4 regions of the Metabacillus sp. KJ11-3 genome follow, and region 1 is predicted to be linked to each of the others. Evidence: riboswitches for the same ligand, from Rfam matches in the RefSeq annotation. Region 1 holds a riboswitch; each other region holds the start of a gene.
What was found. A riboswitch is a leader RNA that binds a small molecule or an ion and turns the genes downstream of it on or off. The one in region 1 is predicted to bind cyclic di-GMP.

Region 1 (7,485 bases):
TCCAGAAGTGTTTGTTCGTACGAATGTTCTTGGTACCCAAGTATTACTGGATGCTAGCAAAAACATTAATGTGAAAAAGTTTGTACATGTTTCAACTGATGAAGTATATGGAGAGCTGGACTTTGATCCAACAACTTTCTTCACGGAAGAAACTGCACTTCAGCCAAATAGCCCATACAGTGCAAGTAAAGCATCTTCAGACTTTTTAGTTCGTGCTTATCACGAAACATTTGGATTACCTGTTAATATTACTCGTTGCTCCAATAACTATGGACCATATCAATTCCCGGAGAAACTAATTCCTTTAACCATCTCACGTGTGTTAAATGAACAAAAAGCACCTGTGTATGATGACGGAAAGAATATTCGTGATTGGTTACATGTATTAGATCATTGTTCTGCCATTGATCTAGTCTTACACGAAGGTGAAAATGGAGAAGTATATAATGTGGGTGGACACAATGAACGGACAAATTTAGAAGTTGTGAAAACCATTATTAAAACATTAGGAAAATCAGAAGACTTAATTGAATTTGTAAAAGATCGATTAGGTCATGATAAGCGATACGCGATTGACCCTACTAAGCTAGAGAAGTTAGGTTGGAAACCAACGTATAACTTTGAAACTGGAATTGCTCAAACCATCCAATGGTACTTGGATAACCAGGAGTGGTGGGAGCAGATTTTACGTGGTGAATATCAGAATTACTTTGAGAAGCAATATTCTTTATAAGTAGTAGTAAAGGATAATAGGTAGTATGCTCGAACGAAGAAACCAAGGGGAAATTTCCCCTTGGTTTCTTCACTTAAAACTATCATATGCGTCAATATAAAGCTTCTTAAGCGCCTGACGAGCAGCATCCCTCTCAACTTTGTCTATTCCTCTTCCCAAAAACTCCCCACGATCATTACAAATCGACGCGTACACATAATAATGATCAGGATACTGTATTACTCCCAACTCAACCTCTTCATTAAACATACTAGCAAAGTGGATAACCCTACTAGAAAGAATATCCTTTACATCCATATCTCTATCTCCTTTACCATGTCTAATTTACTATACACTTCTTATCATACAGGATGAAATTGTAAATTTAGTTAATGTCATTTAAAGGTTTTATTAAGATGGGACGGAGGGACAGGTACCTTGACCCACCAACTGTACTCAGAAATTTAAGGCAGGAAGAGGCAGTGAGAATGTAAAACCCCCGGTCGATAAAACCGGGGGTTTTATATGATTTATTTTTTCTTTCCACAATCTATTAAGTGTAATAATCGTATTTATGGTATCTACGTAAAAAAACAAAGGATTGATTTTAATTTTTTCATGTGTGGTTGCTCCTAGGATGTTTAAAAGGTATATCAATCATACAGAAGGAATGTTATTCACCTTTTACAAACAGATTAAAAAGTATGACAAAGCAATTAAATTATAGTTATAATCTAATAGCGATAATAGAGAGTTAGGAAAAACGCAAATCCTGAACTCTTTGATAAGATCAGAGTTTATGCTTTTTAATCAAAGAATCTGGTAAATGCAAATCCGATTGACCTTGATTTTTTCATGAAACATACGGTCTACCTGGCAGTATTACATGCTGCTCATACAATTATGTTTTTTATAAGGGGAAAATTAATTTATGCAGAAAATGAAGAATAGGAGTTTCTATGAAGCAATCAAAAATAAGATTACTTAAGAGTATAAATGCAGCATTTATTATTGGAAGTTGTGTATTATTTGCATCTGGTTTATTAACTGGGTTTGTTTTATTAGGAGGGAATCCAAATAAAACGACGGAAGATTGGATAGTTGTTAACTTTGTTATTTTTGTCTTTAATATTATGCCTGCAATTGGACTCCATATTTTTCGAACAAAGTACTGGGCAAAGAAGTACCCTGAATTGCAACGTAAAACATAAAGTTTTAAAGGGTGAAATCATAGTGAGTAAGGAAGCCACTGGTCCAAGTTGACGGGTTCCTTTCACAGTGTCAATTTTAAGTTTTCAATGGTATCCCACCAAGTTTCCAAGAAAAGGTGTATGTTTATTTGTTTTCTTTTCTAGTATATTTATATTTAGATAATGATGAACGGAAATAATAAAGGAATTTCGTTCCTCATTTGAAAAAGGCAACTCTATCGAAAGGTAGATACGCAAAGTCACAGATCTACGGTAAGAATTTACTAGGATGGCTGGACTACCAAATGAAGAATGGAGAATAAACTTAAGTTAATAGAGTTCATTCGAGATTCTTCCGAATATAAACTTATGTTGGAGGAATTTTTTTATGGAGAAAAATTTTGCAGGAATTCGAAATGTTCTAGCTACAAGTATGATTGCAGCAGTATTTATGTTTTCTTTTGGAACTGGACAGGCATTAGCGGATAATCATGAGAGAGAACCAGTTTCTGCAGAAGAAGCTGTTCAAGAAGAGCAAACAGTTGAAACAATAACAGATTCAACAGTTGAGCCATCAAATCAGGTGGATGAAGAATTAGAAACCGCTACTGAAGATGAAGTAGATTCGGCAGAAACTGAAACAGAAAAGTCAAATGTAGAGGATACGAATGATCATTCAACGATTGTAGAATCAACACTTTTACCAGGTGATTTCTTTTATTTTGTAAAAAAATTAAAGGAAAATGTACAATTGGCTTTCACGTTTGATGAAGTAAAAGAAGCCGAATTACTAGCAACATATGTTGAAGAACGCATCAAAGAGGCAGAATTATTACTAGCTCAAGGTGAGGAAGAGCTAGCTAATGAAATGCTTCAAAAAGCAATTGAACAACAAGAATTGGCATTAGAAAAATTTGAGCTGCCAGTATCTGATGAAACACCAGCTACTAATAATGAACAAACAGAAGCTGTTGAAGGTGACCCTTCAGGAGAAAAAGCCCCAGTTGACCCAATACGTGCTGAACTTGAGTCCAAATTTGCGGCTAATCTGCTTGCTCTACAAACAGCATTAGAAAAAGTAGAAAATCCAAAAGCGAAAGAAGCTCTTCAAAAAAATATTATTCATGCACAGAAGAAATTTGAAGAGAAAATAAATAGAAAGTTAGCTAAGTTAGAAGAAAAGCAGCAAAAGGCTAATCAAAAACGTACAGAATTAGAGGCAAAATTAGCATCAGGTGAAATTGATGAAGAAGAATATCAAAAAGAGCTTGCTGAAAATAATGAAGAGTTAGCAGAAGAACAAGCTGAAGTTGTTGAAGAACTTAATGAAGAGGCCGATGAAGTTTTAGAGGAATCTCATGAAAAAACAAGTGTCAAGAGCACAGAAAATAAATCTAATAGTGTAGATAAAGAAGAAAAGGCTGAAGAAATAAAGAAACAGGAAGAGAAAGCAAAGAACGCAGCAGCAAAAGAAGATGAAGAAAAACAACAAGAAGCAGTGAAAAAACGTGCAGAAGAAATAAAGAAGCAAGAAGAGAAAGCGAAGGAAGCAGCAAAAAAAGCTGAAGAAAAACAACGAGAAGAAGCACAAAAACGTGCAGAAGAAATAAAGAAGCAAGAAGAGAAAGCACAGGAAGCAGCAAAAAAAGCTGAAGAAAAACAACGAGAAGAAGCACAAAAGCGCGCTGAAGAAATAAAGAAGCAAGAAGAGAAAGCAAGTGAAGCAGCAAAAAAAGCTAGGGAAAAACAACAAGAAGAAGCAAAAAAACAATCTGAAAAAGAATAAGGTTAAACAAGGGAACAGTACTTGCTGTTCCCTTATTTTTGGTGTGCCAGGCATGGCAACTATCTAGGTGGTGAAAGTCCACTGAGGGGTACACATCGACCAACCACTAAGGAAGCGCAAGGTACTTATCGTGAGATAAGGGCTGGAGGAAGCGTGGAATAAAATCTTGGCTCGACGAACAGAAATCTGATACTAAGGCTTTACAAAGGGATAAGACTCCCAAACAAGTTAAAGTCCAAAAGATGTGCGTAACTTTGTAAAGTAGATCAGGCGAGTAAAAGAGGAAAGATGGTTGTCTTACCCTGGGAGATCTTGCGGATGTACAAAGGGTACAGTCGAAAAAGGTTAGCCGCAAGAAGTCAGCAGAAGCCATAGTAGTGAAGTAATTTCATGAAGGGCTGAACAATTTATAGTGTTTCAACACCACGAATGCGTAAGTGACATACTCCGAATGTGTTAATGGTGAAAGTATGAGCGTACCTCAAAGGATAACCAAAATGGAGCTATCACTTACTACGTGAGAGGAAAGGAGAAACGAGTGTGGAACTTTTAGAACAAATTCTAAGTAATCAAAATATGAATGAAGCCTACTTGCGTGTATATAAAAACAAAGGTGCTAGTGGGGTCGATGGAATAACGGTCAATGAACTGAAACAATATCTGAGAGAGAACAAGGATGAGCTACGTCAGCGCATCAGAACAAGAAAGTACCAACCACAAGTTGCCTTAAGAGTGGAGATCCCAAAAGAAAATGGTAAGATGCGCAAATTGGGAATGCCAACAGTAGTGGATAGGGTAGTTCAACAAGCCATTCATCAAGTTCTCAGTCCAATATTTGAAAAGCAATTCAGTGAATTCAGTTATGGCTTTAGACCAAAAAGAAGTTGTGAGATGGCAATTATTAAAAGTTTGGAATTTCTAAATGATGGATACGATTGGATTGTGGATATTGACCTTGAAAGATTTTTCGATACAGTTCATCACGATAAACTCATGCGGATCATCTCTAATACAATAGATGATGGAGATGTCATTTCCCTAATAAGGAAATATCTTGTCAGTGGAGTTATGGTGAATGGAAAATATGTAGAAACACCAGTTGGAACTCCGCAAGGAGGAAACCTAAGCCCACTGCTTAGTAATATTATGTTGAACGAACTTGATAAGGAGCTAGAAAGTAGAGGACTCCAATTCGTGAGATACGCTGAGGATGCCCTAATCTTCGTGAAGAGTGAGAAAGCAGCGAATAGAGTGATGGAATCAATTGTGAGATTTATAGAAAATAAATTAGGGTTAATAGTCAACGGAGAAAAGAGTAAAATCTCCCGTCCAAAAGATTTGAAATTCTTAGGATTTGGATATTATTACGATTTTAAGAATGAGAAATACCAAGTAAAACCCCATTCAACGTCAATACAAAAATTTCAAAGGAAGCTTCGAAAATTAACAAAGCGAAATTGGAGTGTTTCGCTAGACTACCGAACCTTAAAACTAAAACAAGTCATACTTGGGTGGGTTAACTACTTTAGAATCTCGAATATGAAAAAAGCAAAGACTGAGATAGATAAGAAGCTTCGCTCCAGAATTAGAGTCATCATATGGAAGCAATGGAAGGTATCGAAGAAACGAATCAAATCGCTTATCCAATTAGGAATCCCTGAGGGAGAGGCGAAGGGATTAACCTTCTGTCGAAGAGGTTATCGATACATCGGTTTATCGAAAGTTGTTCAAAGAGCAATCTCAAACAAAAGACTAAAGCAGAGGGGTCTTCCCTCTACTCGATCATGGGACAGAGGGACAGGTTCCTTGACCCACTTGCTTAGAGAACGATCATAATTTTGAAGTTAAACATGCATATGCACAATGATAGAGTAGGGGACAGGGACAACGGACCTGTCCCCCTGACCCGTTTTAGGAGAAAAGGCTCGTTTTGTTGCAAATAGACATTCAAACGGACAAAAAATGCTGAATTTTGTTGAAATAGTATGAGTGTATTCATTTCTTTCCGACGAAAGGTGGTGAAATGATGAAAATAAGGAGCTTACTTTTATTGGGTTCTATTGTTTGTGCAGGGCTGTTTTTTCCTTGCGAAGCTTTTGCTGAAAAGCCTGATCAAACACAGAAGGCTAGTAAAACAAAAGAAATCGTTGAAACGGCGAAAGATTTAAAGCCTATACCGAAAGTTTCTTCACAGGGAAATTCGGAGAAGTCTGAGCCGAAACAACCTGCAAAGAAAGTGGTTGAGAAAATCAAAGTCATTCCTGCTCAGGCCAGTGAAAAAGCTAAACAAAAGGATCAGTTGCCACTGCCAGAAAAAGCAAATGAAAAGGCGGAGCAAATAGTCGAAGAAGGTAAGCAAAATAGTAAAAAAGTTTTGAAAGATATACATACTACTGAAAAAGAAACGAAGCAAACAGTTAATAGGTCTGTCTCTGATCAAAATAAGGGAAAAACACGAACGAATGAAAAGCAGAAGGAGACGTCAAAGGAAGCTTCAGTGAATGTTTTACAAAGCTCAAAAAAAACTGCACAGTCTGTTAGTGAAGAAAAGAATATCAAAAAGGCATATTCTAAAATCCTTGATGTACCAGATGATAATCAAACTGTTAAACTCCTGAAAGCACCTGAAGATGTAACAGAGAAGCCTAATGGTAAAGAGAAAAAGAACCTTCCATCAATTCCGGATAACAGTCTTTATGCAAAGGTAAGTATTCACTCTTTATCTAAACAAAAGGCACCAGAAACATCATCAAAGGATCGTTCAGGAAATGGGTCGTACACAAGTAGTATTTTTGATAAATTCTTACTAGAATCAGAGAAGTATCTAAGTTTGAAACGAATTCAGCCATTTGTTTCTCGTCAATATGAATTACGCAACCAATGGGATCATGCACCTCCATCTCCACCACCACAAGAATCTCCCTTTATTTAAAAGTGAACGCAAATAAATTTTTAAAAGAAAAAGGAGAGACATATAAAATGAAATGTAAAAATAATGTAGTAAAATCGTTGGTGTTAGCTGGAATCGTATCAGTTGGTGTTTTTGCAGGAGGACAAATTAGTGAAGCAGCTGCTCCAGCAGATGCAAAAGCAGTAAAAACGGTAAAAGTTGAAAATGCTTCAGACAAAAAGGTGAAAACAAATAAATCGCAGGCAAGTGTGAATGCTAGTGCTAAAGCAAAAGAAAACGCTGCACCAAATGCTGCCGTACATGGAAAAACAAAAGTTGCTACAGAAGTTGAAGTAAAACCTGAGGTAACAGAAGAAGAGCAAACTGAAGCTGTTGTAGAAGAAGTAAAAGAAAATAAATCTGCTGCCAATAAAGCAAAATCACAAGCAAGTGAACATGCGAGTGAACATGCAAAACTACATGCAAATGAAAACTCTGCAGTTCATGCAGTAGCAGAAGAACCAACAGAAGCTGCTGAAGAGGTTGAAGCAGATGTAGAAGAAGCAGTAACAAAAGAACCAACAGAAGTAACTGAAGAAGTTGAAACAGAAGTAGAAGAAGCAGGTAACAGAAGAAGAACCAACAGAAGCAACTGAAGAAGCTGAAACAGAAGTAGAAGAAGTAATAACAGAAGAGGAACCAACAGAAGCAGCTGAAGAAGTTGAAACAGAAGTAGAAGAAGTAGTAACAGAAGAGGAACCAACAGAAGTAACTGAAGAAGTAGTAACAGAAGAGGAACCAACAGAAACAGCTGAAGAGATTGAAACAGAAGTAGAAAAGGTAAATCCATCTCCTGTAAACAAAGCAGAAGCACAAGCAAATGCACACGCAAGTGAAACAGCAAAAT
Region 2 (7,485 bases), 790 kb from region 1:
TTTCGTTTTAGCCCTGTATCTACATCATAAAAAGATAATGCAATAGTAAAGCAAGTAATATACCTGTTAATCCTCCAAAAAATACTTCAATTGGTTGATGACCAAGCAGTTCTTTTAATTTTTTTTGTTTATCCTGTTCAGCCTTTTTAGGCCAAACCTTTGCTTCTTCGACGAATTTATTGAAATCTAATACAAGCTGATTAAGTACAGTTGCTTGCTCACCAGCATGTCTTCTGACTCCGGTTGCATCAAACATGGTAATAATGGCGAATACAGCCGAAATAGCAAAGATGGAGGAATCCAAGCCATGATCAAGTGCAACACCTGTTGAAAGGGCAGTAACAGCAGCTGAATGCGAACTCGGCATTCCTCCTGTACTTGTGATTAAAGACCAATCCAATTTTTTTGAAACAATAAAGTAGATCGGAACTTTAATGAATTGTGCAAAGAAAATAGCCGCCAGAGAAGCGAGTAAGGGAAAATTATATAGTAATTCCAATGTTATGCTCCTTTCATTCTGCATTCTAACGAAGTATTCATCTATTTAAACAGAGTGATTGGAGTCATTTCACCTTGATCTAAAGCCCTAGATTCAACAGCATAAAACCTCTCTAAACTGTAAATAGATAACAGATAAAAGATAAAAGATTTTCTTCATTATAGCATATAACCATCCTGCATCTTCTACTCGTGAAAAGAATTTGTTCAGAAAACCTTTTTCACTTATTCATTTACACCTTATTATACTTTTTAAACTTTGTGCTTTAAAATGGAACTGTATACATATACGGAGGTGCAGAGATGATATTTAAAGTACATCATCAATTAGAGCAAATCAAAGATCAAGAAACACTTGTTATTGGACTATATCAAAAAACAAGCAAACTAACAGGTTTAGCTAGTGAGATCGATGAACAACTAAAAGGTGATCTATCTCAGTTATTAAAAGACGGAGACCTGCAAACAAAATACAAATCTATTACTAAGCTACATACCCTGGGGAAGCATTCTTTTAAACGTATTTACTTTGTTGGTTTGGGAAAAGAGGAGAACCTAACCTTTGATCGATTAAAGAGAGCTTTTGGAGAGTTATTTCAAACCCTTCAAAAGGCAAAACATCAAAGTATTGCAATTGCACTTGATTCTTTTCGCCATGAAGAAAATGACATAAATGATATTGCCCACGCGCTTTCAGAGGCTTCTGTCCTCGCGACATATAAAATTTTAGATTATAAGCTAAAATCTAATGAACCTGAAAAAAAGATTGAAACGGTTTATGTTTTTTCAGAAAATGGAAAGCTGGATGAAATAAAATCAAGTCTCGAGGTTGGGTATGCATTTGGAACAGGTACAAACAGTGCAAGAACACTAACAAATATGCCACCTAATCTGTTAACAGCGACAGAATTAGCCACGTATTCTGTAGAGCTTGCCAAGAGATATAATTTTGAGTATGAGATCCTTGAAAAGGAAGATATGGAGCGTCTTGGGATGGGGGCTCTGTTAGCTGTCAACAAAGGGTCAGAAGAGCCTCCAAAAATGATTGTGTTAAAGTATCAAGGAAAAGAAGAATGGAAAGATGTTATTGGACTTGTTGGAAAAGGAATTACCTATGATACAGGTGGTTATTCTATCAAACCTAAGGATGGAATTGTCGGCATGAAAACAGATATGGGTGGTGCCGCAGCAGTGCTTGGAGCCATGGAGATTATTGGTGAAACAAGGCCTGAACAAAATGTTGTAGCTGTTATTCCATCAACAGACAACATGATAAGTGGTGGAGCATTTAAGCCCGATGATGTCATTGTTTCTTTAAGCGGCAAAACGATTGAGGTACTAAATACGGATGCAGAAGGTCGTTTGGCACTAGCAGACGGCGTTACATATGCTAAATTCCATGGAGCGAATTACTTAGTAGATGTAGCCACTTTAACAGGAGGAGTCATCATTGCTTTAGGAACTGAAACGACTGGTGCCATGACAAATAATGAAGAGATATTTGAACAAGTTCTTCAAGCATCACATGAATGTGATGAGCCTGTATGGCGTTTGCCGATTTCGGAAAACGATAAAAAAAGAGTTCGAAATAGTAAAATGGCTGATCTGAATAATTCACCCGGTCGAGAAGGGCATGCGATTATGGCAGGAACCTTTATTGGTGAATTTGCTGAACATACACCATGGGTACATCTTGATATTGCGGGGACAGCAACAACGTCAAAAGAAAGCGAACTTGGCCCATCAGGTGCAACAGGTGTAATGGCAAGAACACTAGCAACATTTGTTGAGAGGTTTGAAGTTAGTCAATAACAGTATGTAAGTGTAGGGAATTTGGTGGCGAAAACGAGTGGCAGTTACTTACAAGATGTACCTGTCACTCGTGATATTTTTACACTTCTATTAATATTGAAATAACATGGATACTAATTGATATCCGGAACCGATTGTCCAAAATAAAATATAATCCCCTCTTTTAACAGTTCCCCTATTTATTGCTTCGTGTAATGCCAAAAACGGGCTGGAGGTTCCCGTATATCCGAAACGATCACCAACATAAACAATTTGTTTATCAAGTATGTCAAACTTCTCTTGTATTTTTAAAATATTGGCTAAAGAAAATTGAGAAAAGCAATAACAACTGATATCACTTGCTTGTAAATTATTACGGTCCAATAGTTTTTGGATCATATTATAAGTGGGAGGCAGGGCGATATTCCCATCAAAAGGAAGCCACTTGATATACTTTCCTTGTTCCTTGTTTTGTAGAACATTGGATAAGCCTTTTGCGGGATATAAAATTTTATCCTTATTAATCGAGTCTGTAAAATATATGGAGTCAATAAAACCTGTTTCAACATCCGTTTTTTCTAATATAACAGCTGCCGCTGCATCACCATAATTCGAAAATGTTATTTCATCTTCAGGGTCGCTAATGATAGAGTTATAATCTGACCCGACTATTAAGGCAGTTTTGATATCCTTACTTGTTAACATATACCTTGAAGTATAATCAACGGCGACAGTCATACCGGCGCAATTTGCATTTGAATCTAATAGAATGGTTTGTGAGCCAGCCCCAATTGCATCATGTAAATATGTAGCATTTGTAGGAAATGTGTATTCAGGAATTTGTGATGAGAACATAATTAAATCAATATCTTTTCCACTCATATTAGCTTTAGTAAGAACCCGTTTGGCTGCTTCAATTGCCATTGTTAAACTATTCTCATCAGGGTTATCAATGATATAACGTTTTTTTCGTCCCATATGATCAAGAAACCGCGTAATATCTTTTTCTCTCTGTTGAAAATGATTGATAAAATAGGTGTTATCAACAACTTTTGTTGGATGATAAATATCAACAGAATGTATTTTTACATATTGCAAAGTGTATTCCTCCTATATTTGTGAAATAAAAAAGAGGATGAGTCAAGGTATAGTACTTTGATTCATCCTAAAAAGTTATTAACCTTCCATTACTTCAGCATTGGTTAATCCTGTATTTCTTGCAAGGCGATTTAATTGAAGTTTTAACACAGGATTTTGTTTGATTTTGAAAATAACTTTTTTGAATCCTGATTCCTTATACATCTTGTAGGAATTTTCTAAGCTTGGAATCATTTCTTGTTTAAGAAGGTCCATATAGGAACAATCGATCTCAAGAGTGAAAACAGGAGCGTTAATTGCTGAAACCTCTTTCTGATAATCACTGACGAAGTTTTGCACATCTGTTGGAGTAAATGTACCGCCAATAAACATCTCCACAATTTTTGCACCATGATTTACTTTAATTTCATAATTACCTTTTGACATTGTATGTCTCCTCTCTTTTGTAGCGAGGATCTAAGGTGAACAACCAAGAAGGGAATAAAATTAGCATTTGCAACTTGGCAGCCATAGCGATTGCCTTAGACCCATAGTTTTGCGTCCTTATTTTTCAATAAGTTTGCCGTTGTTTGGCCAATGTTACACTTGACCAGTGTTTATATCGGACAAACTGGAAATGATTTTAATATAAAAAGTTAAAATTTTTAAGAAAAGGAAAATGAAAGGGCTTTTATATTCATCGGGGTGCCGAAGGCTTGCGTGTTTTAAAAAGGAGCTAGTATTTAATATCTTGATATACTAATTGACAGATTTCAAGCAAATATGATAAGTTTAATTCCGATGTTTTATTTCTCTACTATATTAGCAAACTAAAGGATTTCGGGGGTCTTGACGGTGAATGCAGTTTTAATAGCAGTAATTGTTATGCTAATTTTAAGTTTATTAAGAATAAATGTTGTTTTTGCTCTTGTGATTGGAGCTTTAATAGGTGGTCTAACAGGAGGTTTAGGGTTAGCCGCAACGATTGAGACGTTTACAAACGGTTTAGGTGGAAATGCAACTGTAGCACTAAGTTATGCCTTACTAGGAGCATTTGCTGTTGCATTAACGAAAACAGGATTACCAGATGCGATGGTTTCTAGTGTGATTAAAGTTGTTGGTCGTGAGGGAGAAGCGAGAAGAAAAACGTTATCTAAGGCACTTATTGTATTTCTAATCTTAATGATGGCGATTTTTTCTCAAAACCTGGTACCGGTACATATTGCCTTTATCCCGGTGCTTATTCCGCCCCTTTTGAAAGTTTTGAATCAGCTTGAAGTAGATCGACGATTAATTGCAGCAGTTATGACATTTGGATTAATTACGCCATATATGTTTTTACCTGTTGGGTTTGGGGCCATCTTTCACGGCATTATGCAAACGAATATGCAGGAGAGTGGATTAACTGTTTCCTTATCTTCTATTCCAACAGCAATGGCCATCCCGGCTATTGGCATGGTGTGTGGCCTGCTTATAGCGGTTTTCTTTACTTATCGCAAAAAAAGACAATATGAAACCCGTGAAATATCAGGTCAACAAGTGGCACAAGTGTACACGAAAAGAAGTATTACTATTGCCGTTTTCGCCATATTTGTATCACTTTCCGTTCAGCTCTTTTTATCCCAAAAGCTTGAGGTTGAAGGAATGATTTTTGGTGCGTTAGCCGGCTTAAGTATTTTATATATTGGTGGTGTACTAAAGCGTAATGAAGCAGATGCTATGATGACAAACGGAATGAAGATGATGGCGTTTATTGGCTTCGTTATGATTACAGCATCAGGATTTGCTAGTGTGTTAAAAGAAACTGGCCATGTTGAAAAGCTTGTAGAAGATGCTGCCGGGTTAATTGATGGAAATCAGGCACTTGGTGCATTGTTAATGTTAATTGTTGGTCTTCTTATCACAATGGGGATTGGCTCATCCTTTTCAACAATTCCTATTATCACGACTATTTTCGTTCCACTATGTCTGGAGTTAGGATTTAGCCCAATGGCAACAGTTGCGATAGTCGGAACAGCTGCAGCACTTGGAGATGCAGGCTCACCTGCATCTGACAGTACACTTGGTCCAACATCTGGTTTAGCTGCAGATGGGAATCATCATCATATTTGGGATACATGTGTACCGACCTTTGTTCACTATAATATTCCACTTATTATTTTCGGTTGGATCGCAGCTATAATTCTTTAGAAGAACATAAAGGAAAAAAACTTGGTTTTATTTTACCAAGTTTTTTTTCGAACAGATAAGAAAGTTTCAAACCTTGTACTTAGTGCAGGTGTCTAGCCCCAGCGACTAGCCCCTCTAGGGTCTAGTCAATTTGAAATTGAAGGCAAAGAACGCCTTCAATTCCAAATCGCCTTAAGCTTGTCGCTACTGATCGAGACGCTTGTGCTTTTCTTAATCATATGTAAATGTTCCACCAATTCTTCGTCATCCCATCCAAATATCGTTTCTATCAATTCGGGATGGTGCTCCAGTATCTCTCTCTCGAATGCCTCTCTATCTTTTATATCTAAGAAATATTTTTTTACAACTAATGTTTTCATATTCACACCTCTTTCATGTACTCTACTATTTTTATAACCAAAACTAGTAAACATTATACATATAACAGAGCAGAATAGTAAAAAATATGAATCTGATTTATTTCGACAAAGTCTTTTCTTGTTTACCCTAATTTATCCATTGTATGATGATACTAGACTATCTTTATCTTATGGAATCATTATTCTTTTGATAGATAAGCTATTGAGTAAGCTAACAAGTAAAATACTTCTATGGAGGGTGTTATAAGTGTCTTGGATAAAAAAGCATAAGTGGATAATAGCTAGTGTAGTAGTTGTTGCTGTTTGTTTCGGGTTTTTAGGGTATATTCTTTTTGATATGTTGAATCAAAAAACAACACCAACAACTGCCCAGAAGGTAGAAGACGTTGAAGAAAGCGCGAAAACTCCCGAGGAGGTTGTATCTGAAGAAGTAGTAATGAGTAATAACCCGTTCGGAAGTGAGCAGGCATCTTTATCTGAAGATGATATTCTTAATTATATGCACGGAATGTCTCATCAAAAGGTAATTGCAGATGAAAAGTGGTTACATTACGAAATGACAGATGAGCGAGTCTTGTTTCTATTCAATGTTGTAGAAAATGGTCAATATGAACATGAGGAAGTAATGATGGACATATTAACCCGCTGGAAGGAAGGCGATTTCTCACAAGCAGATGAAGATCACAATGCCATCTGGAGCATTCAAGGAGGAACAATCGGAAAAGCAACCGGTATCATGTCAGAAGAACAAGAGCAACAATACTTAGAAAGATATGATGAAAGTATTAAATAAATAAAAAATGCTTTGTATAGTGTGTTTTCTAAAGCCAGTTTTCATAAAGATTGTTGCATTTGAATAATATTGAACTTTATAGTGAAATGAAGCGGAAGAGACTCGACTCCTGCGGGAAGTAGAGGGAAGGCTGAGACCACCGCGGCGAATCTTGTGTCTGGAGTGCAATGGACATCCCGGTTTTTACGTTTGTCTGAATTAAAAAGATCAAAGTATGAAAAAAGGCTAACCCAAGGTCTAGAGTCCAGACTTTTGGGTCAGCCCCTTTTTATACATTAAGCAGCAATTTTTTTATTAACCGCCTTCGTCACAGCATTATAAATACGGGGAGCAAGAAGTGCACCTAAAACTGTAAAAGCAACATCTTTCACAATAAACCATGCCATAACTCCCCAAGCAGCACCGTATGACATCGGAGCATTCAACCATACATTTAAGGCAAGCCACATATACGTTGTCCCGACAATATAAATAAGAACAATTCCTACAAATGAGGCAGCCATAAAAACAGTCAGCTTCTTTTCTTTACTGACCTCTAGAATTTTACCTGCTGCATAAGCAGCAACAATATAAGATAAAATAAATCCGCCGGTGCTTTGGAAAATTACACTAATTCCACCGCTAAACTGAGCGAAAACAGGTGCGCCTGCAATTCCAACTAATGCGTAAATAATCATCGACAGTGCACCAAGCCTGCTTCCTAATAAAAGCCCTGCTAATATACAGAAAAAAGGCTGCATTGATAATGGAACACCTGCTACTTGAAGAAATGGCGCC
Region 3 (7,485 bases), 220 kb from region 1:
GGGGTAGGACTATTCTGTAAAAGGCTTTACAACTTTCAAATTTTTGTTTGAGTTAGAGAAATAATACTTTAAAATAATTATAAATTATAAGATATTAATTAATGAAAATAGAATTTAAGATTGGAGGAGACTCAATGAGCACTACATCTATAAGATTTTCGGGATTAGCTTCAGGAATGGACACTGAAAGCATGGTAAAACAGTTAGTTGATGCCCAAAAAAGTAGATTAATCAAATTACAGCAAGCTAAAATAATGAATACTTGGAAAACTGATACTTTTCGAGATATTAATACAACGATATCAAGCTTTAGAACAGCTACAGAGGCTTTAAGGTTACAAACTCCTTTTAACAAACAAACTGCCTCTGTAAGTAATATTGAAAAGATTGGTGCCACTGTTACTGGGACACCATCTGCTTCTTTTTATACAATAACGGAAGCAACTATGGCAGCGGATGCTAGAGCTGCTTCAGCTAGTTTTATATTAAATGTTACAGAAGGAGAAGCTATTGGACAAGACATCTCCTTTGATTTAAATGGTACTGCTATTTCAGTTGGATCTGATGACACGATTTCATCTGTAATTTCCAAGATAAACGGTGCAGGTGCAGGTGTTAAAGCATCTTATTTTAAAGATGGAAATGCATTAATCCTAACAAGTGAAACAAAAGCATTAAATTCTCAAATTAAATTAGAGAATTTATCGGTTAATGGTCTAACAGACCCTACAAATAAGTTAGGGTTAATTGGAGGGGAAGTAAATAATATTACTAATACTTTTAGTACAAACAGTGGTGTTTCAGCAGCAAAAGGCTCTGATGTAGTGAACGCTATGGTTGTTATTAATGGACTGACAATTAATCCTACTGGAAATAGCTTTACATTTGATGGAGTAAAATTTGATCTGAAATCTAACATTACAAGCGATCAACCAGTAACCGTTGAAACAAAAAATGATACGGAAGCTGTTTTTAATAGTATTAAAACGTTTGTAAATAAATATAATGAACTAATTGCTGAGTTAAACTCAAAAGTGACAGAAAAACGTTACCGAGATTTTCCACCATTAACAGATGACCAAAAAAGTGAAATGAAGGATCGAGAAATAGAGTTATGGGAAGAAAAAGCAAAAAGTGGGTTAATAACTGGAGATCGTTCCATTTCCAGTTTTTTAAACGAACTTAGAAGTAGTCTAATGACACCTGTTTCAAATGGTGATGAAGGATTTAAGTATTTATCTGACATAGGGATTACAACAAGCAAGAACTATCGAGACAATGGAAAGCTAGAATTAAATGAAACAAAATTGAAAGCCGTCCTTGAAAGTAATCTTGATAGTGTAAAAAAGCTGTTTAGTTCTACTAGTAGTATTACAGAAGGAAATACTTTAACAAATAGAACAAAACATGATGAAAGTGGTATTGGAAGAAGACTATATGAGAGATTAGGACAAGGAATTTCAGACTTAAGTAAAAAAGCTGGTTATTTAAATTCAACTGTGGATGTAAATAGTGTTTTGGCAAAAGAGTTAAAAAGTATTGAAAGTGGGATCTCAAAAGAACAAGATAGAATTCAACAATTAGAAGATCGTTACTGGAAACAATTCCAAGCAATGGAATCAGCTATGCAGAAAGCAAATTCGCAAAGTGGTTGGCTCATGCAGCAATTCAGTGGTGGTATGTAATGAGGTGAAGGATTTAATTCCTTCACTTTTTTATTTGAAACTTCTCTTTAAACTTACTAGAACATGCCGATATAAATAATAGAAAGGTTTGTAAATGAAAGGGAGAGATGGATTTGTCAGTCGAGGGTATGTCGTTTCATTCTTTTATTAGTAACAAAATTGATGCAGTAACTGAAAATAAAAATGTTTCAATTGACCAACCTGAAAATAATGGTCCAACACAAGCAGAACCAAATATAAAAGTTACAAAAGAAAAGCTTGAAGAAGTGGTAAAAGGCATGAATGATTTTTTATCTCCTACAACAACTTCATTAAGATTTGAATTACATGACGAGCTAAATAAATATTATGTAAAGGTAATTGATGAAACTACGAAGGAAGTTATCCGTGAAATTCCATCGAAAAAACTACTAGATATATACGCATCGATGACAGAATTTTTAGGATTAGCTGTCGATAAAAAGGTTTAGAGTAGATAAAGGAGTGTAATGAAAATGGCTATGAGTAATCCATATCAGTCATATCAATCAAACGCAGTGACAACAGCGGCACCGGGTGAATTAACATTAATGCTTTATAATGGGTGTATAAAATTTATTAAACTTGCGAAGAAAGCAATAGAAGATAAAGATATTAGCGAAAAAAATACGAATATAATAAAAGCCCAAAACATTATTCAAGAGCTTATGGTAACCATAAATATGGATTATGAAGTCTCAAAAAATATGCTTACAATGTATGACTACATGAAGAATCGTCTTGTAGAAGCAAATATTAGTAACGACCTTGAAATTCTAGAAGAGGTACAAGGGTATGTGACAGAGTTTCGTGATACATGGAAGCAAGTCATTCAAGCGAACCGTCAGAAGCAACATCAAGGTGGACAAGCATAGTGGATGCGGTGCAAAAGCTATATGAAGTCAGTGTAGAACTCCTTTCACTTTTAGAAAAAGGAACAACAAGTGAGGAGCGAGATGAGTTTATTCATCAAATAGAAGCGAATTTAGAAGATCGTGAGAAATTAATAAAAGCGACTCAACCACCCTATACAACAGAACAAAAAACAATAGGGATGAAACTGATTGAGGTAAACAAGGAAATTAACCAGCAATTAATGAGTTTTAAAAACGAAATTCAGTCTGACTTACGTAAACTAAAGAACAATAAGGTAAGCCAAGAAAAATATCATGATCCTTACCAAAAAGATACGATAAGCGGCTTATTTTATGATAAGCGTAAATAACTTTATTAATAGAAAATGAGTCAATAATACCACGGTAAGAATAGAAAAACCTAGAATAGTAATTAATTACTATTTATTATTTAGGATAAAAGTATTATTATGTTGATATGCTATTAAACTACCAAGTGAAAAAGGCAAACCATTGGAAACGGTGGGACGCAAAGCCAAGGGCCTGCTTATGTAATTCTTCATGAATGGCAGCCGGCTGCCACAAGGGATCATAGTCTATCAAATCTATGAACCTTGTAAAAGGTTTATTTTTTTATGCCTTTTTCACACAAAGAAAGGGAAAAGAAAAAATGAAGCATTTATCTCGTTTGAAACCATTACTTCTTGTATTGGTGCTACTCAGTTACCAAGTGATTGCTCCTATTGGTAGCGTTTTTGCATCATCAGATAGTAAGTTACCTCCAACCAATCTTACTGCAGTAAAGGTAACGCCAGATGATGTGAAGCTAACTTGGAACTTTCTCACTTGTTCATCCAATTATGCAAGCACCGGCAAATGTGAAGCAAAGCGTTAATAATGGAAATGATATTGTGCTGAGATGGGATGCTTCAACATATGCCACTGCTTATAATGTATATCAAATTATTGATGGAGAGCGTATTTTGCAGAAAACAGTAACTGGAACTTCTGTCACATTTAGCAATATGCCTGAAGGAAATTACGAATACGTGGTTCATTCATACAGTAATCGCTTTGAGGAGTCACCAAAAGGAAGTTCTATTGACTTTACCTTAACATGGCCTGTTGTTGAAGCACCGGTTATTTCAGGGAAAGTAGAAAATATAAACAATATTACGTTATCTTGGCCTGCAACTGCTTGGACAAGTGAATATCGTGTTTATCAAATCACAAAAGATGAGAGAAAATTAATTTATAAAGGTACTGCACGAAGCTATAAAGTTAATAATCTTTCAGAAGATACACATTCTTTTGAGGTAACAGCTTATAATACACGTTTTGGTGAATCAAAAACATCAAATCGCATTACAGAAACAATTGTTTATCCAATTATGGAATTCCAAAAGCAAGCTTAACGATGATAAATGAAACAACAGCAAGAATTAATTGGAATTTTATTACCTATGCAAATGGCTATAACATCTATGAAGTGATAGATGGGTAATTAGTATTAGTTTCAGAAAAAGTAAATAATTTAATGTATACGGTCATGGACTTATCCTATGCGAATCATGAGTATGTCGTAACGTCCTACAGTAACTCATTTGGAGAGTCTGAACCATCTAATGTTGTTCTCGCAAAGCTAATCAAAGATGAAGAGGCACCTGTGACAACAAGCGACGCACCAACAGCTTGGGTAAATCAAGACCAGGTCATTACTCTATCTGCTACAGATAATGAAACAGGAGTAGCAAAAACATATTATTCAGTTAATGGCAATGATTTTAGAGAAGGCACTTTTTTTGAAGTAAAAGGAGAAGGTGTTCATAGAGTATCCTTCTATTCCGTTGATAAAGTCGGTAACAAAGAAGAAGCACAAACAATCGAAGTGAAAATCGATAAAACAGCACCAGCTACGACTTCTGACGCACAAGACATCTGGAGCAAGGAAGATGTGACAGTGAACTTGACAGCAGCAGATGAACAAAGTGGTGTGACAAAAACCTACTATTCTATTAACGGATCTGAATATATGGGAGGAACATCTTTTGTTGTAGAAACAGAAGGTCTACATCTTGTATCATTCTATTCTCTAGATAACGCTGGAAACAAAGAGGAACCACAAACAATCAGTGTTAAGGTAGATCAAACAGCACCGGAGACAACTTCTGATGCACCTGAGACTTGGAGCATAGACGATGTGACAGTATACCTTGAAGCATCAGATCGTTTAAGTGGCGTAACAACTACATTCTATTCAATTAATGGATCTGAATATAAAGAAGGAACATCTTTTACATTAACAGACGAAGGCATTCATGAAGTGTCATTCTTTTCGATCGACAATGCAAATAATATAGAAGGTGTAAAAACGCTTGAAGTGAAAATCGATCAAACAGCACCTGAAGTAAGTATGGATGTAAATGAAGAATATGCATTAGATTCTGCATTGCCATTGCTTTATACAGCAAAAGATACGGTTTCTGAAGTTATATCTGAAAAAATGATCGTAACAGCACCAGGTGAATCGTCTGGAAAAGAAGTTCAAAATGGTTCGTCTATTTCATTAGATAAACCAGGTGTTTACAACATAACAGTTGTTGCAACAAATGCTGGAGGCTTAACAACAGAAATTCATAAACAATTTGTTGTCTACATTCCTGCAACAATTGAAGTAACACCAAAAGTGATCAAAGGAAATAAGGGTATTTTCACAGTTCGTGTAGACGTACCGAAACTATTTGATCGTAAAGATTTTGACCTTGATACAGCAACAATAAATGGGGTACATGCCCTAACAAGCAACAAAGGGTACTATAACCAAGCAAAACTTGGACAATTCAAGTTTGAGCGTTCTGACTTTACATGGGATTCATCAGAGGAAACATTGGTTTTCCGTGGATATCTCGATGGTAATTTGGTTATTGGACAAACGACTGTAAAGGTTCAAAATAAATAACTTAAATTTGAAAAAAACTCGCCAACCCAAGGTGAGTTTTTTCATTTAATCTATACATTCGCATAAACTATTTACATACCCTTAATGTCCCCTTCACAAACTTTACCGAACCATACAAATTTCTACAAAAAGTCACAAAGTATTTTTAAGTTTATGCAGGAGACAAGCAGGGAAGTATAGAAATAGTACTACATAGCTTTATCATAAAGGAGGAGTTCAATCATGAGATATAACGTCAGAGGGGAAAACATTGAAATAACTCCAGCATTAAGAGAATATGCAGAAAAGAAAATTGGTAAGCTTGAGAGATATTTTGAAGAGTCAGTTGACGCAAATGTCAATGTTAACTTAAAGTACTATAATGATCAGGAATCTAAAATAGAAGTGACCATTCCAATGACAGATCTGGTTCTACGTGCAGAGGAAAACCACCAGGATATGTACGCAGCGATTGATCTTGTTGTGAATAAATTAGAGCGACAAATTCGTAAGCATAAAACAAAAGTGAACCGCAAGCTTCGCGAGCAGGGTGCTCCAAAGTTTGTGTTTAGCAATTACCAGCCTGAGGATCTGCCACAGGATGAGCTGGATGAAGAAGAAGAAGTTGTTCGTACAAAACGATTTAATCTAAAACCCATGGACAGTGAGGAAGCGATTCTTCAAATGGATATGCTTGGACATAGCTTCTTCGTATACACAGATGCAAAAACGAATAAAACCAATGTTGTATATAAACGTAAAGATGGAAAATACGGCTTAATTGAGCCACATGTATAAAATGAGCAGCGCCTACTAGGGCGCTGTTTTACGTTGAGGGGGAATCGCTATGAAGAAACCTAAAATCGTTGTCATTGGCAGCATCAACATGGATCTTGTAACACAAACAAACACCATTCCAAAAGTTGGTGAGACTGTTCTAGGGAAAGATTTTATGACAGTCCCGGGCGGAAAAGGGGCTAATCAAGCAGTGGCTGCTGCAAAACTGGGAGGGGATGTCACAATTCTTGGTTGTGTGGGCGACGATGCGTTTGGCAGCGAGTTAACGCAACATTTACATAAACAAGGTGTCGAGACGAAACACATCCAAACCATTTCCAATACTTCAAGTGGTGTCGCAGCGATCACATTATCAGAAGGAGACAACAGCATCATCGTGGTTCCAGGTGCCAATCATAAACTCACACCGGCACTTGTCCAACAACATGAACAGTTGATCACCGATGCGGATATTGTTTTATTACAATTAGAAATCCCGTTGGACAGTGTAGTAAAAGCAGCCGAAATAGCACATAAACATAACGTACCGGTCATCCTAAATCCAGCACCCATGCAGGAGCTTCCTAAAAAGTTGATTCTCAAGTCTTCTTATCTCACACCAAATGAACATGAACTAGAAAGCCTACTTTCAAGTACAAATCTATCACAGAAAGAAACAGAGGCATTGGAGGCAAAAAGCATTGTCACAAGAGGGTCAAAGGGAATTCAACTCCAACAAGATGGAGAGGAGCAGCTTATTAGTGGATATCAGGTAGACGTAGTTGACTCCACTGGTGCGGGAGATACGTTCAATGGAGCATTGGCTTTTTCTCTTAGCAGTGGATTACCAATACTGGAGGCAAGCAAGTTTGCAAATGCAGCAGCTGCTCTTTCTGTCACAAAGCTTGGTGCACAATCAGGAATGCCGACAAAGAAAGAAGTTGAGTCTTTGCTTCACTGATATTTACTTAACCATATAAATTAATTTTGTGTAGAATAAAAAAGGGGGATTTTATTTCAATACAATTGCCAATAATAAGACGACCAACTTATATAAGAGGTGGACGTATGAGGAAAGATCTCCCCCAAGAACAGCTGAATCAGCTAAACGAATTAAAAGAAACGCAAGAAAAGGTTTCAAACGGATGGATTGATTACTGGCTAGATTATTCAGCTTTCGATACTTGGCAATTTTGGTTAAATGTTAGTTTTA
Region 4 (7,485 bases), on a different replicon from region 1:
CCAAAATTCTTTAGTATTATAAATATTCTGGAGTTTCCCAGTAATCATTTTATCTTCATTTGTTTTAATTAATAATGTATAGCCATCAATAGTTAAAACTTTCCCTGAGACCACTTTTTCTGGTATATCCTTCGAATAAAACAAAACAATAATACTTGGAATTAATAAAAGAACTACACCTGAAATTAAAATTTTATTTAATAACTTAGTCATGTTTACCAATGAAATTTAACCTCTCCATAAAGAGTATGTACTTAAGTACTCAATCTCAATATCTTAATTGATTTTCTAAAATAAAGTGGAACTATAAAAATATGTCTATAAACTTCATACAAAACCCATTTTTCGTGATTATTTCTTAATGGATACTTCACGTTTGTCCTTTATTTAAAAATAATAGTTTTTGAACCAATATCATGATGACGAACTTATTCTGCATATAACACATATAATCTAATCTCATATGTAGCCTTTTTCTTTTAAGCTCACATATCTTCCAGGACCTCCTATTATCACATGATCTAACAGCTCAACTCCCACTATTTTTCCTGCCTCTGATAATCTTCTAGTAACTTCTATATCTTCTCTCGACGCGGTCGGATCATTAGACGGATGGTTATGAGAAACCACAATACTTGCAGCACTCACCCTAACTGCTTCACGCATGACTTCTCGTGGATGAACTATAGCTGAATTCAAACTACCTTTAAAAATATTTTTTCTATATATTACTTGATTCTTAGTATTTAAATAAGCTACATCAAAATGCTCTTGATCTAAATTTTGAAGATCAGAAAACAAATCTGCAGCATCTTTTGGACTCCGAATTATGTAGAATTCCTTGGTACAATGTTTTTTAGCCAAAGTTACAAGACCAAACGCTGATACAATGCGAGAAGCACTTGTTTCTCCTATACCAGGGAATTTCTTTAATTCTTCAATACTCATAGTTGATAAATGTTTAGTACCTAATGCTGCAAGTTTACCTGTTAGAGTTGGCTCAGCTTTAGGTCCAATAAGAACAGCTAAGATGTTCTGTAAACTAGTACAATCATTACCGTAAAAAGACATTTCCTCTTTAGCAATTGCATAATGTTTTTTCATTTAAAATTCCACCCTTTTTTCTGAAGTTTTTGTTTAATAAAAAAAACAAAGCACTAAAATGCTTTGCCTTACCACCCAATAAGAGATATGTTTATTATTCAACTAATCCAAAGAATTCAAGAAACATCGTTTTAAGCCTAGATACCTTAGAAATATAAATTGAATAATCACTACCGATATAGTAAATATCCTCACCTTTAAATCTCCAATAGACTTTTTCACCTGTTTTAGTTTCAATAGACTTAATAAGAGTTAATACCTCACTTAATGCATAAGATCGATTTCCATTCTTACAACGAAAATATCTTTTTGATCCATCCTTAAAATTGAGTTCCACTGATAAGCGGTACGGATTTACTAAAGATAAATTTCTTTCTCCAAGCCTTCTGCAATCCTCAATTACATCACTTTTGTTAAACAAACTTGCTAATGTCTCACCCATTAAGAAAACATCCTTTCTGAAGATAAAAAATTTTATGAAACGCAAAAAAGCGCCCTTCAGGAAGACTCATAGACACACGTAATGTGTGTTTAGATTCATCCCAAAGGACGCGTAAATTTACATTTCATAAGATAAGCCCGCTAACCATAGAATGGTTGCAAAAAAAGAAAAAGTAAAAAACTATAAATTCATCTTAACATAATTAAATATTTTAGTGAATAAAATAAGTTCTTTAAATTTCCCTAATACTAAGATAACAAATCTTTATCAATTTCAAATAAGTTATCTTTGTAATTATGTTGAATAGTAGTAAATTGCTCCAAGGTTAGCTCGTAAACTTCACGAAGTGTACCCTTTTCTTTTAATTGATGGAAAAGGATTGAATATGTACCAAAATTAACTTCTCTAGAATCTGTTAAGCATATTTCTTCTTCAGTCTTTAAAATAGCATTGTCTACGATGGTTACTTTTTTAGTTAGTGAGAGCAACTCAATGTACTTTAGTTCATCTAAAGGAAAAGTGATTTTTTCTAAATAATAAGTAGTAGGATTATGTGAAATTTCTAGAAAATCATTTTGATTTAATAAACTATCTCGGAACATATAGACAACTCCCCTAAATAATAGAATTCATTTATAAATAAAACATATGCAACAGATTTGTTCAAATATTAGTTATATTTAATTAATCCAATCATAATATGCATATCTTGAGAAGATTGTAGAATTCTAGAATGTTTTTTTCAATAAAAAAAGCCCTATTATTATAAAAAGGACGGTTGCACTAATAGCTCAAGATTATTAAAGTGCCCATATATAAATAATCCTTCATAGCTTTCCTATATTATAAATTTTAATATTAATCAAAGTCTAATAACGTACTAATTTTTACATTAAGTGCAATTGAAATTAGATAAATGTTCTCTAGAGAGATGTTTTGCTTACCTCTTTCAACGCTACTAATATATGTTCGATGTAGACTTCAGTTAATTCCCCCAATTCTACTTGAGATATATTTCTGATCATTCGATAACGTCTTACATTTAACCCGAACTTTTCTATAAGTTCTGTTTTTTTACTTTTGATATTGTCCATTATACAATTTTCCCTCTTAAAATTCTATATATGATAAAGTACACATCACTAAAAAATGGCAAAAAAGAGAGTTTTAACAATTATACTAGGCATAATATACCACTAAAAGTAATTTTATGCCAGTTGTTTTTGTTTGATTTACTTATCCTGCAATTTGATATATTTATTAACAGTTTGGTTTATTAAAATAAAGTAATTTAACATGTATATTTAATTTATCCTAACAAAAATAAAAAGATCAGACTAGCAAAGTAAGCTAATACTGACCGTTATAAGTTATTGTAATTTTACATACCTTACAGAATGGTACAGTATAATATCACTGTGTAATTTTCAATTCTTTACCAATTCAGTGTAATGATTTTGAAAAATTCATCAATTGTCCGACTAGCGCAACTTAAGATCAATAATACAAAATTTCCTTAGATATTAACTCCAATTTCCAGTGAATTTACATTTGATAAAGTGCTAGAATTAACATGAGGTGTTTTTTAAAATGTTTATATCACCAATGTTATTGCACAGATCAGATCATCCATTTGATGATGATTCATATATTACTGAGCTTAAAGTTGATGGAATAAGGCTCATTTGGACAAAGTTTGATGATAAAGTACGCTTATATACACGGCATAACAATGAAGTTACTACAATATATCCTGAGATAACTAACTTAGATCTACCAAACGGAACTGTCTTAGATGGAGAAATTGTTGTATCTAATGAACTAGGTAAACCTGATTTTGAAGCTACAATGGAACGTTTTAGATCCAAGAAAGCTCCTTATGAAGTTCAATATTGTGTTTTTGATGTTATTCAATATAATAGTGAGAAAGTTACCCACTTACCACTCCTTAAACGTAAGGAATTGCTTCAAAAGGTTGTCCCCTCTCATCCTCTTATTAATGTTGTTCAGTGGTTATCTGGTAATGCGATCGCTTACTTTGATCTCATTAAGCAAAACGAACTTGAAGGTATAGTTCAAAAGAAAGCTGACAGCCCTTATGAGATAAATAAACGATCATACAGCTGGCTCAAAGTCATTAATTATCAATATGATGATGTCTATATTACTGGTTTACGCAAAGATGAATTCGGAGTTTTGTTATCATTTCTCGATGGTAAACCAGCCGGCTTAATGGAATTCATGCCACCAAACGATCGCAAAAAGCTGTATTCTACGAATAAGGTTCAATCAGAGAATGACAATTATAAATTTATTAAACCTGTTCAATGCCGTGTTAAATATAGAAATTTAACTAAGCAAGGAAAATTACGTATACCTTCATTTGTGGAGTGGTTATAACTCCACTTTTTTATATCTTTCTCCATTAACCTTCTCCTTTTTGTAAAATCTATGTGAATATTTACCTATAAGACTTTTATATTTTTACAAATCTATCCATAATTGAATTAGATAACTTATACAGGAGGGTATCTAATTGGGTGAGACATTTGAAGAAAAAAAACTTGATCCAGAATGGGCAAAATTGATATTGTATGCAGGTATATCCCCAGATAAAATTAGAGAGTTTTTCGAGAGTAATACTGGGCCTGAATAAGGTCTTTTTTAAACCATTTATAATTGGGTTTGAGAAGTGAATTGTTGTTTGTTTCTGTTCTGAAATAAGCAATAAAACGAGTAATATTTGTAAGTAATAACTATAGACCTCTGAAAGCCAATCGGGTTGCTGTTATTTTCTTATTTGTTATTGACTGTTATCTAATTGATAGCAGTCCTTTTTGATTAGACATTATCCTTATAATTAAAAAGAAATTAACCAGGTTCTATTTGGATAATTTCACATACTATATTCAGAAATATTCTAAGGTGAGCTAACGATGGGTTATTTGGTCTAATTATTTAGACCATTTTTTTCTTTCGTTCGTTATATACGCGAAAAGCGAATTAGTTTCAGCTCATATTACAGCAAATAATAAGATACGTTAGTAAAACAAGTTTTGTTTCAAATTAAGATCACTTTAAACGTTTTAGATGTCTATGGCTTGGCTTATCAATTCTCAAATTTCTGCTTTGTATTTCTGCGAAAACAGTTTTTATATTATCCTTTCCTAAATTTAATTCGACAGCAGTTTGATATATTTTCATTAGTTTCTCATTTGTTACATACATCCAAGGATCGAACATTATTTAACCACCTTTTTCACTGCTTTTTTCGAAAGATGCTCTTCTTTAATATATCTATCATTGAACTTTATGCATTATGGTGTTAGGCTTTACTTGTATAGTATATTGTTCCTATATAAAGGAGACTAATTACTCATGGTAAGTGAATCAGATTTTTTACTTTTCCTTAGAGAACTTGATCGCTTAATTATTGAATTAAATAATTGTAGTGATACTCAAGTTTCTTACTCCATTTACCAGGACATACAATTATTACGCGATGCATTAGTTTTGACTGCTACCGAATAGTGGTCTTTTTTATGTTAGTAAAATCTCACTTCCTTCTGTTTTTAAGTGAACTGTTCAGCAAACATAATAATTTAAAATGCTATAATAGAAATGGTTGGTAGTTTATAGCTTCTGGCTTTTTTTATTTGTCCTTTGATCTATTGTTTATTAAACAATTTCTTTCCTTTGCAATTTCCATCAATTACGTAATAAAAAGTTACTCTAAGATCTTGTACTTTACATAAAAATACGCAAATATTATTAAGCATTTGCGCTTGATTGTGGAAAGAGGAATGCTCAAAGTTCTTGGGACTTACTCACCTACCATACCGTCATTATCAACATCGTGCATATATGGGTATAACCAGATCACTCGTTAATGGCATACTGAAACCTGCTGCTTTTGCTTCTTTAATCGTCACTTGTCCATTACCATCTGTATCCATTCGACTTATTAGAACTAGTTGACTTATTTGAGTTAGTTGATTTACTTACAGTTAAGCCTAGAGATTTATACATCTCATCAGGGTTGCCGTTATCAAACTCATCTGTAAGTGTACTTTATAATGAGAAGGAATCTGCGTTTCTGTATTAGAATATGTGATAATTGCTTCAAAATTAGTAGTCCCACCAGCTTTACGAATGGCATCTTCCATATATGCTTGATCACCATGTCGGTTAAGCGTACTTTCTTGTGGAGTAATATTGTAAGCATTGGATACCCCTCCGAGAGAATCTGCAATGGTATGTCCTTCATCTAAATCTGCTCTTTCTACACCAGGAATTTTTGTTTCATCATTGTAGTATCTGCCAGACGATGTTACAGGTTCGTTATCGTCATCTTGTAGAACGATTTCGTCAGCAATGACACGGACCAGTTGCCCATGTTCATTCGTGATGGCCAATATTACATGTTAAATAAGGGGGTTCTTGTGAATATGGACAATTTCCATTAATACGGGTGTGACAAGTTTCGTTATCAGGTGTTTTATGATAAATGATTTACAACAAAAATAAGCGGCATTGTTCACCATTACAGATAAACAAGGTCGCTTACAGTTTTTTTACAATCATTTTTATTTACCCTTTCGTTACTTTATTAATCTAATGTTTTACCAATTTATCTTTAGACTGTTCTGTAGCATTATCTTTAACTTGATGGATCAAATATGTAACATAAGAGTTTAGTTCAAATCGATCTCTATTAACAAAATCAGAAAACGTTAATTTGCTTTGTTTAGGCACTATTTATCCCCCCTTGTTTAAATACTTTATCTAAATAATTACCAATCTATTATACTTTTATACATAAAATAAAAAAAAACGGAACACACTAAATCTACTCCTGGTATCAGCCCCATCAACGCCAGATACTATGACAGCCACTCACGCCATCCAATCTATTATACATATATTGAAAAAGTTTTCTTGTTTAAGGATTATTAGATAACAAGTTTCTACAAAAAAAGAATTGATGTAAAGTGACAATAAAGCGATTAAATCTATATGTTACTCCACCATAGCGCTCTATTGCTGAAGATTGTTATTCAACTAACGTTACTATTTTATGGAATAAGGACTTTCAATCAAAACTAGATATTAAGTTTGTATTTATATAAGATTGTGAAACCATGCATTTTAATTAAGGAAGCAGATTAGATTCCATGACGGTGTAAACCAGTTCATACCTTAAATAGAGACCACCCTCAGTATAAATTCTTGTTTACTCAGATTATTGAGTTATTTAGCTATACAGAATTCTTTACATCGTTAGTAAAAGGATTCGAGCGCATAACAAATATGAACCATACGGCAAATCCAAAATATATGAATGTCAAAATAACGAATATGAAGTTAAACTGCTCCGTCAACTGGCGGATTAGAGCAAAAAAGACAACGATGAAATGAATCAGATTTCCCAATACGACAGGTCTGTTATAGATACCACCGATCCGAGCAGAACGTGTGAACCAGTTTAACATAGCAAACCCTAAATATAGTCCTCCAATGATTTGCATTAGAACCTTAGTTATTGGTAAAGGATCTATCCCTAAAATGTTTGAAATTTCTTCGGGAAGAAAGGTTCCTGCTAACCCTAAAACCCCATCACAACTGCACTACTACTCAAAAGCCAATTTGTTTTCATTTATTCCCTCTTTTCATATAATCTTGTAATTTATATAGAAAAAAACGATGAAATCTTTTATCCGAATGAAATTCAAGTGCTTCCACCATACAAGAATGAATAACATCTGATAGTGTTTCCTTAATTGGATTTAACCTGTCATTTACCCCATAAATCTTAATTTGTCCATTCTCATTTCACCATTCTCTTCTTAACTAAACTCAGCTAACAATAATCACTATTCTATTAAGAAATTGAATATTCCTTCTTTAAGAATTCTGCTTCGTTTAAGTGTAACTCTTCA

Region 2: another riboswitch for cyclic di-GMP. It lies ahead of AC0L8O_RS02535 (hypothetical protein); the one in region 1 lies ahead of AC0L8O_RS24175 (DUF5667 domain-containing protein).
Region 3: another riboswitch for cyclic di-GMP. It lies ahead of AC0L8O_RS25070 (hypothetical protein); the one in region 1 lies ahead of AC0L8O_RS24175 (DUF5667 domain-containing protein).
Region 4: another riboswitch for cyclic di-GMP. It lies ahead of AC0L8O_RS27460 (hypothetical protein); the one in region 1 lies ahead of AC0L8O_RS24175 (DUF5667 domain-containing protein).

The regions. Positions count from the first base shown of each region.
Region 1 covers NZ_CM147865.1:4,864,150-4,871,634, forward strand. The annotation lists gene rfbB (dTDP-glucose 4,6-dehydratase) at 1-733, shown strand, start outside; gene AC0L8O_RS24165 (hypothetical protein) at 803-1,030, opposite strand; gene AC0L8O_RS24170 (hypothetical protein) at 1,672-1,923, shown strand; cyclic di-GMP riboswitch class I at 2,122-2,208, shown strand; gene AC0L8O_RS24175 (DUF5667 domain-containing protein) at 2,291-3,688, shown strand; gene ltrA (group II intron reverse transcriptase/maturase) at 4,229-5,524, shown strand; gene AC0L8O_RS24185 (hypothetical protein) at 5,712-6,620, shown strand; gene AC0L8O_RS24190 (hypothetical protein) at 6,668-7,234, shown strand.
Region 2 covers NZ_CM147865.1:478,824-486,308, forward strand. The annotation lists gene AC0L8O_RS02520 (divergent PAP2 family protein) at 20-499, opposite strand; gene AC0L8O_RS02525 (leucyl aminopeptidase) at 805-2,310, shown strand; gene AC0L8O_RS02530 (ketoacyl-ACP synthase III) at 2,401-3,387, opposite strand; gene AC0L8O_RS02535 (hypothetical protein) at 3,466-3,813, opposite strand; cyclic di-GMP riboswitch class I at 3,879-3,961, opposite strand; gene AC0L8O_RS02540 (Na+/H+ antiporter family protein) at 4,222-5,556, shown strand; gene AC0L8O_RS02545 (hypothetical protein) at 5,712-5,915, opposite strand; gene AC0L8O_RS02550 (DUF6241 domain-containing protein) at 6,163-6,708, shown strand; gene AC0L8O_RS02555 (biotin transporter BioY) at 6,984-7,485, opposite strand, start outside.
Region 3 covers NZ_CM147865.1:5,084,260-5,091,744, forward strand. The annotation lists gene fliD (flagellar filament capping protein FliD) at 135-1,685, shown strand; gene flaG (flagellar protein FlaG) at 1,799-2,155, shown strand; gene fliS (flagellar export chaperone FliS) at 2,180-2,578, shown strand; gene fliT (flagellar protein FliT) at 2,578-2,928, shown strand; cyclic di-GMP riboswitch class I at 3,052-3,141, shown strand; gene AC0L8O_RS25065 (hypothetical protein) at 3,281-3,403, opposite strand; gene AC0L8O_RS25070 (hypothetical protein) at 3,436-3,972, shown strand; gene AC0L8O_RS25075 (OmpL47-type beta-barrel domain-containing protein) at 4,095-5,516, shown strand; gene hpf (ribosome hibernation-promoting factor, HPF/YfiA family) at 5,739-6,293, shown strand; gene rbsK (ribokinase) at 6,343-7,233, shown strand; gene AC0L8O_RS25090 (CBO0543 family protein) at 7,341-7,485, shown strand, end outside.
Region 4 covers NZ_JBVVRS010000004.1:115,099-122,583, reverse strand. The annotation lists gene AC0L8O_RS27475 (hypothetical protein) at 1-222, opposite strand, end outside; gene radC (RadC family protein) at 460-1,104, opposite strand; gene AC0L8O_RS27465 (DUF6018 family natural product bioysynthesis protein) at 1,199-1,546, opposite strand; gene AC0L8O_RS27460 (hypothetical protein) at 1,795-2,148, opposite strand; cyclic di-GMP riboswitch class II at 2,310-2,393, opposite strand; gene AC0L8O_RS27455 (hypothetical protein) at 2,405-2,479, opposite strand; gene AC0L8O_RS27450 (hypothetical protein) at 2,470-2,640, opposite strand; gene AC0L8O_RS27445 (ATP-dependent DNA ligase) at 3,137-3,946, shown strand; gene sda (sporulation histidine kinase inhibitor Sda) at 4,619-4,789, opposite strand; partial or broken gene AC0L8O_RS27435 (DNA/RNA non-specific endonuclease) at 5,370-5,958, opposite strand; gene AC0L8O_RS27430 (hypothetical protein) at 6,161-6,301, opposite strand.